DNA from 4 places in the Paenibacillus sp. FW101-FHT12H11 genome. Region 1 is predicted to be linked to each of the others. Evidence: riboswitches for the same ligand, from Rfam matches in the RefSeq annotation. Region 1 holds a riboswitch; each other region holds the start of a gene.

Region 1 (3,254 bases):
TGTAGCTGTTATACGTCAGAAAAAAAATACATAGGTGGCAGGCGAAATGAGATTACATTAAGTTTTAACTTGAAGGTATTTGCAGTTATAATTTTTACATATTAAATTTACTTGAGGAGTATGTTGATGGATGGATCAAAAGAGTAAAATGAAAGTATCGGAATTTAAGTTAACCACTCCTAGGATTATAATAATTGGTTTTGCATTAATAATATTAATCGGTGCTGTTCTTCTTTACTTTCCTGTTTCAGCTGCGAATGGACAGCGTGTTAGTTTTTTAAACGCACTATTTACTTCCACATCAGCAGTTTGTGTAACGGGGTTAATTGTTGTTGATACACCTGTTGCATTTTCAACATTTGGCGAGGTCGTCATCATGATTTTGATTCAAATTGGTGGTTTAGGATTCATGACCTTTGGCGTGTTAATGGCTATTATTATGGGGAAAAAAATTGGTTTAAAAGAGAGACTACTGATACAGCAATCAACAAATTCGTCATCGCCTCAAGGGGTCGTTAGACTCATATTGGGTATTTTTATGATCGCTTTGATAATAGAATCCTTAGGGGCATTAATACTGACTCTTCGCTGGTCGAATGACCTTGGGGCTGCACGCGCTATCTATTATGGCATTTTCCATTCCATCTCAGCTTTCAATAATGCAGGCTTTGCCTTGTGGTCCGATAGTCTAAGCAGGTATGTCGGAGATCCGACGGTGAACATCACGATCGCTTTGTTGTTTATACTGGGTGGCATCGGTTTTACAGTTGTTTTAGATGTGTATGACAAAAAAAGCTGGAGCAAACTATCTCTTAATACAAAGGTTGTTTTGACGACTACGGTTATATTAATTGTATTAGGGGTACTAGTTATATTCTTTATCGAAATAGCTAATCCCAAAACATTTGGAAATCTCAGCTTATCTGAGAAGTTATGGGCAAGCTTCTTTCAAGGAGTAGTACCTCGAACAGCAGGGTTTAACACAATTGATATTGCCTCAATGATGGCGGCTTCACAGTTCTTTATGATTTTTTTAATGTTCGTAGGAGCTTCTTCTGGTTCTACAGGTGGTGGAATTAAAACGAGTACCTTTGCAATATTAGTGTTAGCGGTGTTGACAATTGTTCGTGGGAGGGAAGAACTTCAGCTTTTTCAGAGAAGAATAGTTCAAGATTTGGTCCTTCGCGCGTTGGCAGTCATCATCATATCCCTATTTGTGGTGCTTAGCTCCGCATTTTTGCTTACTTTAACCGAACATAAATTACAGAAGGATTTTTTAGAAATATTGTTTGAGGTTACCTCTGCTTTTGGCACAGTAGGTATGTCAATGGGGCTGACCTATGAACTTTCTCCAATTGGGAAAATCATCATCATGATTACAATGTTCATTGGTCGATTAGGTCCATTAACTCTTGCATTTTCCTTTTCTCAATCCATAAAAAAGCAGCCTTATCGATATGTTGAAGAAAAATTAATGATTGGGTGAAGCAAATCGGTTTTCATTTTTTGATATAACAAGTAAACTAACACTCCTTACTTTTTACATTAGATTTTATAGTAATGAAAATTTTCGTGTGATGTTTGACGAATACAACATTGTTGTGTAATATAAAACTACGCTTAATTTCCGGATTGATAAATTCTGGAAAGCGGGGGAACCAATTTTCTGGGGCGAATCTTCATGTAGGGAACCATCTTTCCCGAGCCCGGCAGCTAACCTCGTCAGCAGTGGATGGGTCAGTTTTTTATTATGCAAATAATTGCATTTTTGACCCGTAGAACGGGTCTTGTTGTTTAATTAGGCCTGTTCATAACGGAGTAGATCGTATTTATTTTACGATCTACTCCGTCATGCGGGTCTATTTTATTTGTCTTATTACACCCATCCATGACCATCTAGACAAAGGAGGATATCGTTTAGAATAATTAAGCATCCAAAAAAACGAATATTTGCTTTTCGAGGAGGATCATCTATGGCACAGCCGAAATATATTACCGATATTGATAAAATCACGGAGATTCCAGAACAGGAACGAAGTAAACTGAAAGCAATTACGGAAAAATTCGTATTTCGTGTGAATGATTATTACTTGAATTTGATTGATTGGTCTGACCCGAACGATCCGATAAAAAAGCTAATCATCCCTAATGAAGGTGAATTATCGGAGTATGGACGTTGGGACGCTTCTGATGAAGACACAAACTATGTTGTCCCTGGTTGTCAACATAAATATAAAACAACTGCCTTATTACTAGTTTCTGAAGTGTGCGGTGCCTATTGCCGATATTGCTTCCGCAAAAGGCTGTTTCGAAATGACGTGAAAGAAGCAGTTACAAATGTTGATCCCGGATTGGCATATATTGAGAGCCATCCTGAAATTAATAATGTATTGCTGACTGGCGGAGATAGTTTAATTCTAGCAACATCGAAACTCAGGAAAATAATTGAACAATTACGTAAAATTGACCATGTAGAAATTATTCGGTTAGGTTCTAAAATTCCTGTTTTTAATCCAATGAGGATTTATGAAGACGAAGCTTTACTTGAACTTATAAGAACATATTCTACAGTCGATAAGCGTATTTATGTGATGGCACATATTAATCACCCAAGAGAAATTACTAAAGAGGCAAAAAGAGCTTTTGAAGCTTTACATAATGCAGGCGCAATCGTTGTCAATCAGACCCCTGTGCTTAAAGGAATTAACGATGATCCTCTGGTCCTAGCTGAATTACTTGATAAGTTATCATGGGCAGGAGTAACGCCGTATTATTTTTTTATAAATCGTCCTGTTGCCGGTAATAGAGAGTTTGTATTACCTTTAGAAAGAGTATACCGGCTAGTTGAAAGTGCGAAGTCTTTAACATCCGGTCTTGGGAAAAGAGTGAGACTATCCATGAGTCACACATCTGGTAAAATTGAAATACTAGCAATTGAAGATGGCAAGGCATATTTAAAATATCATCAGTCACGCGATCAGCAATATGGAAAATTTATCATATTAGATTGCCCTGATGACGCTGCTTGGTTCGATGATCTACCTGGAAGTAAAGAACTTTGGAACAGACCAAAGAAAATAGCAACCAGTGTGATCTCTGCAAATGATCTTCCAGACTTGCCTTTACATTAAGCCAAAAGAATAAAGAAGATCATCTTGGAGGAGTCTGTCAATTTAGGGGCTCCTCTTGTTTATTAGACGTACAAATTAAGTGATATAGATTTTTTTGGGGAGGGAAGTTATGCTAACCACATA
Region 2 (3,254 bases), on a different contig from region 1:
TTCTCAGCGCCCAGATACGGAAGGTTTGTCCGATTCCGATCCCCGACATAGAACAAGTAGCCTAACATCTCTACTTTATCGCGCTGTTGACCTTCTCCTAGCAGTGCTGCAACCGGAACATCCAGGAATTTACCTAAGAGATCGAGTAGTGCTGCTTCCAATGCCGTAACGGCATGTATCGTGATGCGTAGATCAAAAGTCTGCAAACCGCGTCCTCCCTGATCCCGATCAGCGAATTGCTTGCGAACTTTCGTAAGAATGTTATTGTATTGGCCGATCGATTGACCGATAACCAGTGGGCACGCGTCTTCAAGCGTTTTACGAATATTCTCGCCGCCCGGTACTTCACCTACGCCCGTATGACCTGCACTGTCTTTGAGAATTACGATGTTACGTGTAAAGAATGGAGCATGCGCTCCACTAAGATTGAAGAGCATGCTATCATGCCCTGCAACTGGAATTACTTTTAGTTCGGTAATGATTGGCGTGCTGGAAGCTTGATTTCTCGATGGCTCATTTAGCAGTTCTTGTTTCATGGCTGATCTCTCCCTTTCATGTGGATGAATACCAGTTTAATGAAGATAACAACTAATTAGCTTACCTTAAATTAAATTGTACCACGTCCTCTAGCTCCTAAGTACTTAAATAACTCATATTCACATATTTTTGTTAGGGAATAGTATGCGCTCGCCGGAGAGGAAGTTGACATTATGGTACATTATAAAAAAATGAAGATTGACGGTTGGGAGTTATTTTTTCGCCAAGCCGGGAGTCCATACAACCCAACCATCATCCTTCTTCATGGTTTTCCAAGCTCATCCCATATGTTCAGGGATTTAATTCCTCAACTCACAGACCACTTTCATCTCATTGCTCCTGACTATCTTGGATACGGAAATAGCAGTATGCCTTCCACAGAAGAATTTGCTTACACCTTCGAGAATCTATCCATTCTGATTGAAAAGTTAATTGATAATCTCGGCATTTCCCAATATATATTGTACACCCATGACTATGGAGGTCCTATCGGGTTCAGACTGGCCGTTCGGAATCCGCACCGTATTCTAGGATTCGTTATTCAAAATGCCGTAGTCAGTGAAAACGGCTTAGGGGAACCGTTCGATCTCTTCAAAGCTCTCTGGGCGAATCGAAATCCTGCAACCGAAGCGGCCTTTGCTCAGCTTGCAACCTTTCATTTTACAAAAATGCAGTATGTTACGGGCGTGTGTCATCCCTACCGGATTAGTCCCGATGGTTATTTAATGGACCAGTTATTTTTGGATCGACCCGGGAATAGCCAAATCCAGTTGGAATTGGGCTACGATTATCGGACCAACGTCGAACAATACCCTGTTTGGCAGCAGTACTTGCGAACTTATCAACCTCCTACGCTCATAACCTGGGGCAAAAATGATTTTATTTTTACGGTGCAAGGGGCTCTTGCTTTCGGAGAACTATTAACGTGTGTGGAAACTCACTTTTTATGCGGGGGCCATTTTGTTCTGGAAGAGCAAAGCCAGCAAGTTGCGGAGCTTATCACGCGCTTTTTTGGCCGTATCTATTCACTTAAATAAACGAAAAAGGAGCTGCCGCCAGGCAAGCTCCTTCACTATTGTTGAAGATCGTTAAATGGTATGGCTGATGTACGCTCTTAGGCAAGGATACGGGCCACTGAAAATATGCGCCATGGTTACGATAAAGCTGAGGTGATCCTGTAAAATTTGGAGCGTGGTTCCGACGCGATGGGCTAGCGATTGTTCAACCGCTAATTCCTTTTCCGAGCTAAGTTGGTAAAGCAGCTCATTGTTTTGAGCGACCGTTTTGCTAATTTCCATTAGCGTCTGTGTTTCGACGTCTGATGGTTGGTAAGCCAAATTCGGAAATTGAATGTCGTACGCTTCCAACCGCTGTTTTAAATGAAGAATCTCCTGTTGACGCTGTACAGAATCGTTGGCTCTCTTCCAAGGGAGAAAATTCTTCCATTCTTTGGTTACTTTCATAAGCAGCATGTCTAGTTCCTCCTATTTTCTCTAGAAGAGAAAAAGGAAGCGAGGGAATAGAACCTTAAATCACATAGTTCCATTAAATGTTTCTATCCATTCTTTCTACGCTGACGAAGTTAGCTGACGGATTCGGGTTGAAAGTTAACCCTAACACTTTACATGTGTACTCACCCCAGGAAACTTGGTTCCCCCGCTTCTTTAATCTAAAGAATTAAGCGTATTTTATCAATTTACTCCAATGTATGAGGAGAAGCAATAGTAATATTTTCTTATCTATTCTATGTCCTTAGTCATGCATCCCTTGTAACCAAATCATGATCCGATCTACTACTTCCATATATCTTTGCCCAACTAGCAATCCGGTGTGAGTCGTTTCCCTAAATCCTGTATATTCAGCATGGAGAAGGTCCGCTGTCGCCTTTCCCCTCCGGTCATCCTCTTCACTATTAATGGCTTTAATAACCAAGGCTGGATGAATCATCAAACTGCTGTCTATCGATATTCCACCGCTTACTCCCAATGAAAAATAAAAATCGTTAAATGCTTTTAATGACTCCACCGTTATATACTTTCTCTGAAAATCAATGTCATCTGCTGATTCATCTATACTGGAATTCTCATCTCGGGATGGTGCAGGCATTAAAACGCCTGTTGTCATAGCAGCTATTTCTTTGTAGGGTACAGCTTCATAAACTTCCTTGCTTATGCTTGTATCGATCACCACTAAACCTGCAAGTTCGATGGTTTCAGCCAGCTTTTGGCTCAAAATTCCTCCCATGCTAAATCCTATGAGAATTGGTGGAGCCTTACACTCGGCCAAAACCTCTTTGATATCCTCCAAATAATCTTCGAATGTGACATTTGTCAAATCGAGCACTCTACTTTTGTAGTGCCCTCTCAAATTCATAACATAACAATTCCATCCCCTGTTTATAAAGTGTGGGATGTATTTGCTCCACATCCAACTGCCCGTGTAGGCACCGTGTACAAATAAAAGCGGAGGTCTTTTTGAAGCTCCCTTCTGTAGCTCAACTCCCTCGAAAATTTCTACAAATAGATCATTTTCTCCGATATATTTCACACGATGATCCGGCAAATCTTTTGTGTAATCTTTCATGATAAGCTCCTCCTCGTTATATAGTTTGACGTCAAACTATTACTCTAAAAAAAATTAAAAGTTTCTATAAATTTTCGTTAGAATTCTCAGTAATTCTTCCTTTTCTTTATCCGAAATGTCCATATAAAAAACAT
Region 3 (3,254 bases), on a different contig from region 1:
CTGAGTTGTTCCAGTGTCCGTTTCCCGAGGGAACGATCCTTGACGGTGAATTGGTTATTTTGGATAATCAAGGTAAACCGGACTTTGAAGCGATGTCAGCCAGATTTTTAAACCCGACAGACTTATCGCCTGTTGTATTTTTTGCATTTGATATTTTAAAATACAAGGGAATTGATGTCACTGAATTACCCTTGCTTAAACGCAAGGAGCTGTTGGAGCAAGCTTTCATCGAGACTGACAGGTACAAAAGGGTGAAGGTTTATGAGGGTAAAGCGGTGGATTATTTTGAGAAAATCCGGCAGGATGGGCTTGAAGGCATCATTTTGAAGTCGAAAAAAGAAAATTTCAAGTACGAGAGCAACAAACGCTCCAGGCAATGGCAAAAAGTGATTAACTGGACTTATGCAGATGTTTATATTTCTGGTTACAGGAAAAATAATTTTGCTTTGCTGGCGTCCATTGATTCAGCGAATGGTTTGAAAATTCCGGTTGGGGTGATTGAGACCGGGGTAACGCCTCTGCATCAGAAGGCGCTTGATGGCGTGAAGCACCGCTTAGTCTACAAAGAGGACAATCATTTTGCTTATATGGAACCGCGGCTAATGGCCAAAATCAAGACGAAAAACTGGACGAGAAACGGAAGGCTTCGTTCGCCGGTTTTCATGGAATTTGTGATGTAAAAAAAGACTGGATCACCAAGGAGGAAGTGGTGGTGCAGTCTTTTTTTTGTACATTACATGCGTCTAAAATTACCTGTGCTGCTGCCGCTTAGCTGTTGCTCGGCGATTTGAATCAATCTTCTCGTAATGTGTCCGCCGATTGCGCCGGTATCACGAGTAGCCATGTAGCCATAATACCCGTCCTGAGGAATCTGAATACCTAGTTCCTGAGCGACCTCGTATTTCATTTGCTCAAGAGCTGATTTTGCTTGTTGCACAAGTAATGTATTGCTTCTACTGCTAGCCATTTGGATTCGCTCCTTTATTTGGTGTATGAGTATTTTGTGGAAGTTATGGTTTTTTATTCATGGTGTTGGAAATTTTTTTTACAGCACGATGATTGCGCTTTCACAAAGCGTTGGAAAATTTTGCGGCATGTTTTCGGAAAAACCCCGTGTTACAATCGGAAAGATCGATTATGGTCAAAAAACTTAGAAGGCCGAAGCTTCTTAGAAAGCACGGGGGACCCATTCTTTGGGGTGAAGTCGCAATGAAAGCGACCGGGTGATTACTCTTTGACCCGAATCCGACAGCTAACCTCGCAGGCCGCAAAAAGGAGAGATTTTTATGTTGAAACGTTATAAACAGCTAGTCGTAACCGGTGCTATCGGACTGAGCGTCCTTATGAGTTCCAGTGGAGCCATGGCGGCATCCGCCACGTACACGGTGTCAGGCAACGATACCATGTGGTTGATCTCCCAGAAGTATGGCGTGAGCCTCACTTCACTGATTCAGGCGAACCCTCAGGTTGCCAACCCGGACGTGATCTGGCCTGGGATGACGTTGAACCTTCCTGGCAGCACAGGGACAAGCGGAGGCTCTCAAACACCAGCCCCGTCAGCGCCTGCTCCATCTTCACCAGCTGCTCCAGAAACACCATCAACGCCAGCTACATCTGCGCAATCCGCTTTTGCCAGCCAAGTTGTTACATTAGTTAACCAGGAGCGAGCAAATGCTGGACTACAAGCGCTAACCAGTGACAGTGCACTTACAGCTATGGCGCTGGATAAAGCCAAAGATATGTACAACAACGACTATTTTGATCATACATCGCCGACTTATGGGTCACCTTTTGATATGATGAGCACTTATGGCATTCCTTATTCCTATGCAGGTGAGAACATTGCCAAAGGACAACCTACACCAGAGGCGGTCATGGAAGCCTGGATGAACAGCACGGGCCACCGTGAAAATATTTTGAACCCTAATTACACGAAAATCGGCGTTGCCTATTATAACGGAGAATGGGTGCAGGAATTCATCAGCAACTAAGGCTCTATAGCGAGTTTTAAAAAACAGCCCTTGTGATTTCCCAGGTGGGATTTCGCAAGGGCTTTATTTATATTTCAACTTGGCTACCCCCCACATCAAGAGTGGCAGTATGATCCCATGGATGGGTAATAAATAAGGGATCGCGATTTTTTGTGGAAATACCACGGAACTATCGATAAAGTCCCGAGGAATCAAGGTAATCAGCGCGATAACCGGTGCTACGAACCAAATCATACGTCGCCATTTTTTAAAACCGAAGCTTTGAGCTGTTCCATAAGTGCAAACGAATAAGTAGAGAGACACTTTGGTGAACACACTAATGATCCAGATGGCGATAACAAAGGAATCGAGGTTTTGAAAAAAGTCGAAATAGGAGATATAACGGATCAGATTAAAGTAAGGATACGTTTGGCCCGACGCGGCGATGTGTCCGAATACCGAAAGGATTAAGAAAGTCGAAATGCTTGTTAACAGACCAGCCGCAGCCACTCCGAGTATGGCTGGTTTCACCCCAGCTTGAGGCTTTGAAAGAAAGCCCATGATGACGAGCAGAAGGATGCAATCCCCAAGAAATGTTGAAGTGGGCAGCGCTCCTTTTAGGATTGTCATCGCACCGGTATCCACATAGAAGGGAAGGATATTGTTAATATGGATATTTTTTAGGCTCAGCAAGAGAGGAATAGCAATCCCAAGTAAAGTTAAGGGCCCTAAAATTTCGCAGCATCTCGCGATAACCTCTAAGCCCGAGAAGGTTACATAGATCGCTACGAGGAGCATGGCTAACATCGGAACAAGGATCGGAGTTTTGGGAAGAATAGTCGCAACAATGAACTCTGCGTATTGCCTTATGATGATCGCAAGCACGCTATACCAGTAGATGAAATACACCACCATAACCATATAGCCAATGTATCGACCAAATAATTTCTTGGAGAATTCTACGATGGTTTGCCCTGGATGATATACACTGAGCCGTGAGCAAACATAAGCGACCCCTGCACCTATTCCGGTTGCGCAAACGGTTGAAAGCCAAGCGTCTTGCTTTGCAGTTTGGATAGATGGATTTATGGTCAGTAAAATGGTCATCCCCAGCTGCATGGTCAAGATCATCCAGAATAATTGTTTCCCGCCAATCTGCATGTCCGTAATTGCTCCTTTAATGATCTAAGAGTTTACCGAGAGGGTAGAAAATGTAATTTACCAGCTGCGTCGGACCCGGCATACTCGGATTCATGACTAAAGCGATCGCTAGCATCCAGCATA
Region 4 (3,254 bases), on a different contig from region 1:
GATCTTTTTCACCAACGATGGTAGAGAAAAAAGCTGATGTAATCGGAGGAGAGGATTCGAATGAGTAAACCGAAGGTGGTTATTCTGGGAGCGGGGTACGGCGGGCTTGTAACGGCAATAAGGCTGCAGAAGCTGATCAAAGCAGATGAAGTGGCGGTCACGCTGGTGAACAAACACGACTATCACTACATGACGACACATCTGCACATGCCGGCAGCTGGCACGGATCATCATGAGAATGCCCGTGTAGACATTAAGGATCTGATCGATGAGCGGAAAATTCATTTCATCAAAGCGACGGTTCAGCAGATTGTACCTGAGGAAAAAAAGGTGGTTCTGGCGGACGAAGTCCTCACCTACGACTATTTGGTCGTGGGGCTTGGGAGTGAGACGGAAACCTTTGGAATTCCGGGATTGCGCGAGTATGCGATGACAATCAACAGCATTAATAGTGTTCGCTTCATTCGTCAGCATACGCAGTATATGTTCGCAAAATATAAATTGGATTCCAAGCATAAGGAATATTTGACGATCGTTGTTGGTGGCGCAGGTTTCACAGGCACGGAGTTTGTTGGAGAGTTGGCCGACCGGATTCCTGATCTTTGCCAAATGTTTGACGTCGATCCTTCCCTGGTTCAGATCATCAATATCGAAGCATCGCCTACTGCTTTGCCGCCCGGACTGCCGAATGATCTCGTGGAATACGGCATGGACGTGATGCGCCGCAAAGGGGTTCAATATAAACTATCTACCGCCATCAAGGCATGCGAACCCGGCGGTGTGCTGCTGGGAGACGGCCAATTCATTCCTGCCGGCACGGTCATTTGGTCGGGAGGTGTCCGCGGGAATTCCTTGCTGCAAGATGCGGGCTTCCACGTCCAACGCGGCAGGGTCAAGGTGGATGACTACTTGCGTTCCTTGCAGTTTCCTGATGTTTTTATTACGGGAGATTGCTCGATTGTCATGAGCCCGGAAGGCACGCCATACCCCGCCAATGCCCAAATCGCCGTCCAACAGGGATGTAACACAGCCAAAAATTTATTTTATTCACTGCGTGGAAAGCCATTAAGACCTTTTGCCTACGATTACAAAGGCACGGTCGCCTCGCTTGGTCGCGGAGAAGCGATTGGCATCCTCAAGGTCAAAAAAGTGAAAGGCAGGCTGGCCGCAATCCTCAAAAAAATAATCGATGCCCGCTATTTATTTCTCATTGGCGGTATCCCACTCATCTTCAAAAAGATGATTTTCAAGCAAAAACAAGCCACTAGAAAGCGTCATGTGAGAAATTAATTTTGCTAAAACACCCTAAAATCCAATGAATCAGACAATAAGCTAGTAAAACAGAGATACTGAAAGGATTATACCATTGTAAGCGGATTATCAAATGAATGTGGGGAGGGAATAATCTTTTTTAAGATTATTCTCTCCTTTACTATGAGCCAATAAGAGAGTAGTATCAACTCGTACGTTAACAGTTGAATATTTCGCTTAATTTTCTTATCAGAAAAGCGGGGGAACCATAGGTTTCAACGGGGTGAGTAAGGTGTGTTTTGTCGCATGCGGCAGTTACCTTTAGGGCAGATTTCTCGCAGCCCGAACCCGTCAGCTAACCTCGTAAGCGGTCGTGAGAAAGGAGAACATGTGGCTAAGCACAAGGTCTATCCTTGTGTTTTTTTGCGCCCAAAAAAGGGAAATCAAGCTGAAAACTAGGTTATTTGGAGGAATTTCACAGCATGACAAGTGACTCATTGAAAAAGATTGTATTCGGCAAACCGCTGAAATCAGCGGAGCTGGAATCTGAGAAAATGCAGGTATGGAAGGCTCTGCCTATCCTGTCATCAGATGCCTTGTCTTCGGTAGCCTATGGCACGGAGCAAATTTTGCTAGAGCTTGCAACTGTAGGGGTTGCTGCTTTTGCTTTCTCATTGCCGATTGCAATCTCGATTATTGCTTTAATCATGCTTCTTGTATTAAGTTATCGCCAAGTGATTGAGGCCTATCCAATGGGCGGCGGAGCTTACATGGTGGCCAAGGAAAATTTGGGCATGATGTCGGGAAGGCTCACCGGAGTTTCACTGCTGATTGATTACACGTTAACCGTTGCGGTTTCGATTTCAGCAGGCGTGCAGGCGATAACGTCGGCCTTCCCGGTTACAGTGCCTTATATTGTCCCCATAGCCCTAGTGCTTGTCTGGTTGATGGTGTGGCTGAATTTGCGGGGGACTTCTGAATCCGGAACGGTGTTCGCGATTCCAACGTACTTTTTTATCCTGTGTATCTTACTGCTGATCGGCAAAGGGATCTTCGATATGCTGACAGGATCCATGAATATGCATGAATTCCAAGTTGTTCCCAGCTCGATGACGAGCTCATTGACATTGTTTGTAATTCTAAAAGCTTTTTCATCAGGATGCTCGGCCGTGACAGGGATCGAGGCGATTTCCGATGCGGTGCCGCATTTCCGTACGCCATCTGTCAAGAATGCCAAGAAAACCTTGGCTTCGCTCGGTACGCTGCTGGCGATTGTCTTCGGGGGCGTCACCTTGCTGAGCTTGGGTTATGGCATTGCACCTGATCCGCACGGGCATACTTCGGTCTTGTCGATGGTTACGGAGCAGGCGTTTGGCCGTGGCGCCATGTATTATGCCACACAGATTGGCACCATGCTGATTCTGGTATTGGCTGCGAATACGAGCTTCAACGGATTTCCGATCTTGGCATCCATCATGGCTCAGGATAAAAACTTTCCGCGCATGTTCTCGTACCGGGGAGATCGGTTGTCGTTTCACTACGGGATCATAACGTTAGGTGTTTTGGCAAGTATCTTGCTCGTCATTTTCAAAGGGAAAACCGATGCACTTATTCCACTTTATGCGATTGGCGTCTTTTTATCTTTTACCCTGGCCCAAAGCGGTTTGGTCCGCAAATGGTTCAGAGAACGACCGGCCGGCTGGATCGGCAAGTTCGTTATTAATGGGTTAGGGGGAATCGTTTCCCTTGCCGTTCTTATTATTTTCTGTATCACCAAATTTAGTGAAGGCGCTTGGATTGTTATTATTGTGACGCCGCTATTGCTTTGGGGAATAACCAAAATCAGCAATCACTATGATGATGTAGCCAAACAACTGCGCATTGATATCACGCAAGAACGCGTATGCATTAAAGAACCTGTGATCATTGTTCCTGTTGCGGGTATTCACCGCGTAGTGGCGCAGTCTTTGAACTATGCCAAATCTTTATCTCCCAATGTCATT

What was found. Region 1 has a riboswitch for cyclic di-AMP ahead of AC3WTJ_RS18460 (KamA family radical SAM protein). Riboswitches for the same ligand answer to the same signal wherever they lie in the genome.
Region 2: linked by a shared signal. The riboswitch ahead of AC3WTJ_RS23900 (hypothetical protein) and the one ahead of AC3WTJ_RS18460 (KamA family radical SAM protein) in region 1 are both predicted to bind cyclic di-AMP.
Region 3: linked by a shared signal. The riboswitch ahead of AC3WTJ_RS27750 (CAP domain-containing protein) and the one ahead of AC3WTJ_RS18460 (KamA family radical SAM protein) in region 1 are both predicted to bind cyclic di-AMP.
Region 4: linked by a shared signal. The riboswitch ahead of AC3WTJ_RS14040 (APC family permease) and the one ahead of AC3WTJ_RS18460 (KamA family radical SAM protein) in region 1 are both predicted to bind cyclic di-AMP.

The regions. Positions count from the first base shown of each region.
Region 1 is NZ_JBYTCO010000005.1:373,088-376,341, forward strand. It holds gene AC3WTJ_RS18450 (GerAB/ArcD/ProY family transporter) at 1-34, shown strand, start outside; gene AC3WTJ_RS18455 (TrkH family potassium uptake protein) at 131-1,486, shown strand; cyclic di-AMP (ydaO/yuaA leader) riboswitch at 1,608-1,743, shown strand; gene AC3WTJ_RS18460 (KamA family radical SAM protein) at 1,974-3,131, shown strand; gene AC3WTJ_RS18465 (hypothetical protein) at 3,241-3,254, shown strand, end outside.
Region 2 is NZ_JBYTCO010000007.1:306,333-309,586, reverse strand. It holds gene gudD (glucarate dehydratase) at 1-536, opposite strand, end outside; gene AC3WTJ_RS23905 (alpha/beta fold hydrolase) at 711-1,574, shown strand; gene AC3WTJ_RS23900 (hypothetical protein) at 1,626-2,009, opposite strand; cyclic di-AMP (ydaO/yuaA leader) riboswitch at 2,093-2,231, opposite strand; gene AC3WTJ_RS23895 (alpha/beta hydrolase) at 2,290-3,120, opposite strand; gene AC3WTJ_RS23890 (MarR family winged helix-turn-helix transcriptional regulator) at 3,175-3,254, opposite strand, start outside.
Region 3 is NZ_JBYTCO010000009.1:351,463-354,716, reverse strand. It holds gene AC3WTJ_RS27760 (ATP-dependent DNA ligase) at 1-680, shown strand, start outside; gene AC3WTJ_RS27755 (alpha/beta-type small acid-soluble spore protein) at 734-967, opposite strand; cyclic di-AMP (ydaO/yuaA leader) riboswitch at 1,147-1,282, shown strand; gene AC3WTJ_RS27750 (CAP domain-containing protein) at 1,287-1,991, shown strand; gene AC3WTJ_RS27745 (GerAB/ArcD/ProY family transporter) at 2,055-3,131, opposite strand; gene AC3WTJ_RS27740 (hypothetical protein) at 3,148-3,254, opposite strand, start outside.
Region 4 is NZ_JBYTCO010000004.1:89,709-92,962, forward strand. It holds gene AC3WTJ_RS14035 (NAD(P)/FAD-dependent oxidoreductase) at 61-1,290, shown strand; cyclic di-AMP (ydaO/yuaA leader) riboswitch at 1,476-1,636, shown strand; gene AC3WTJ_RS14040 (APC family permease) at 1,734-3,254, shown strand, end outside.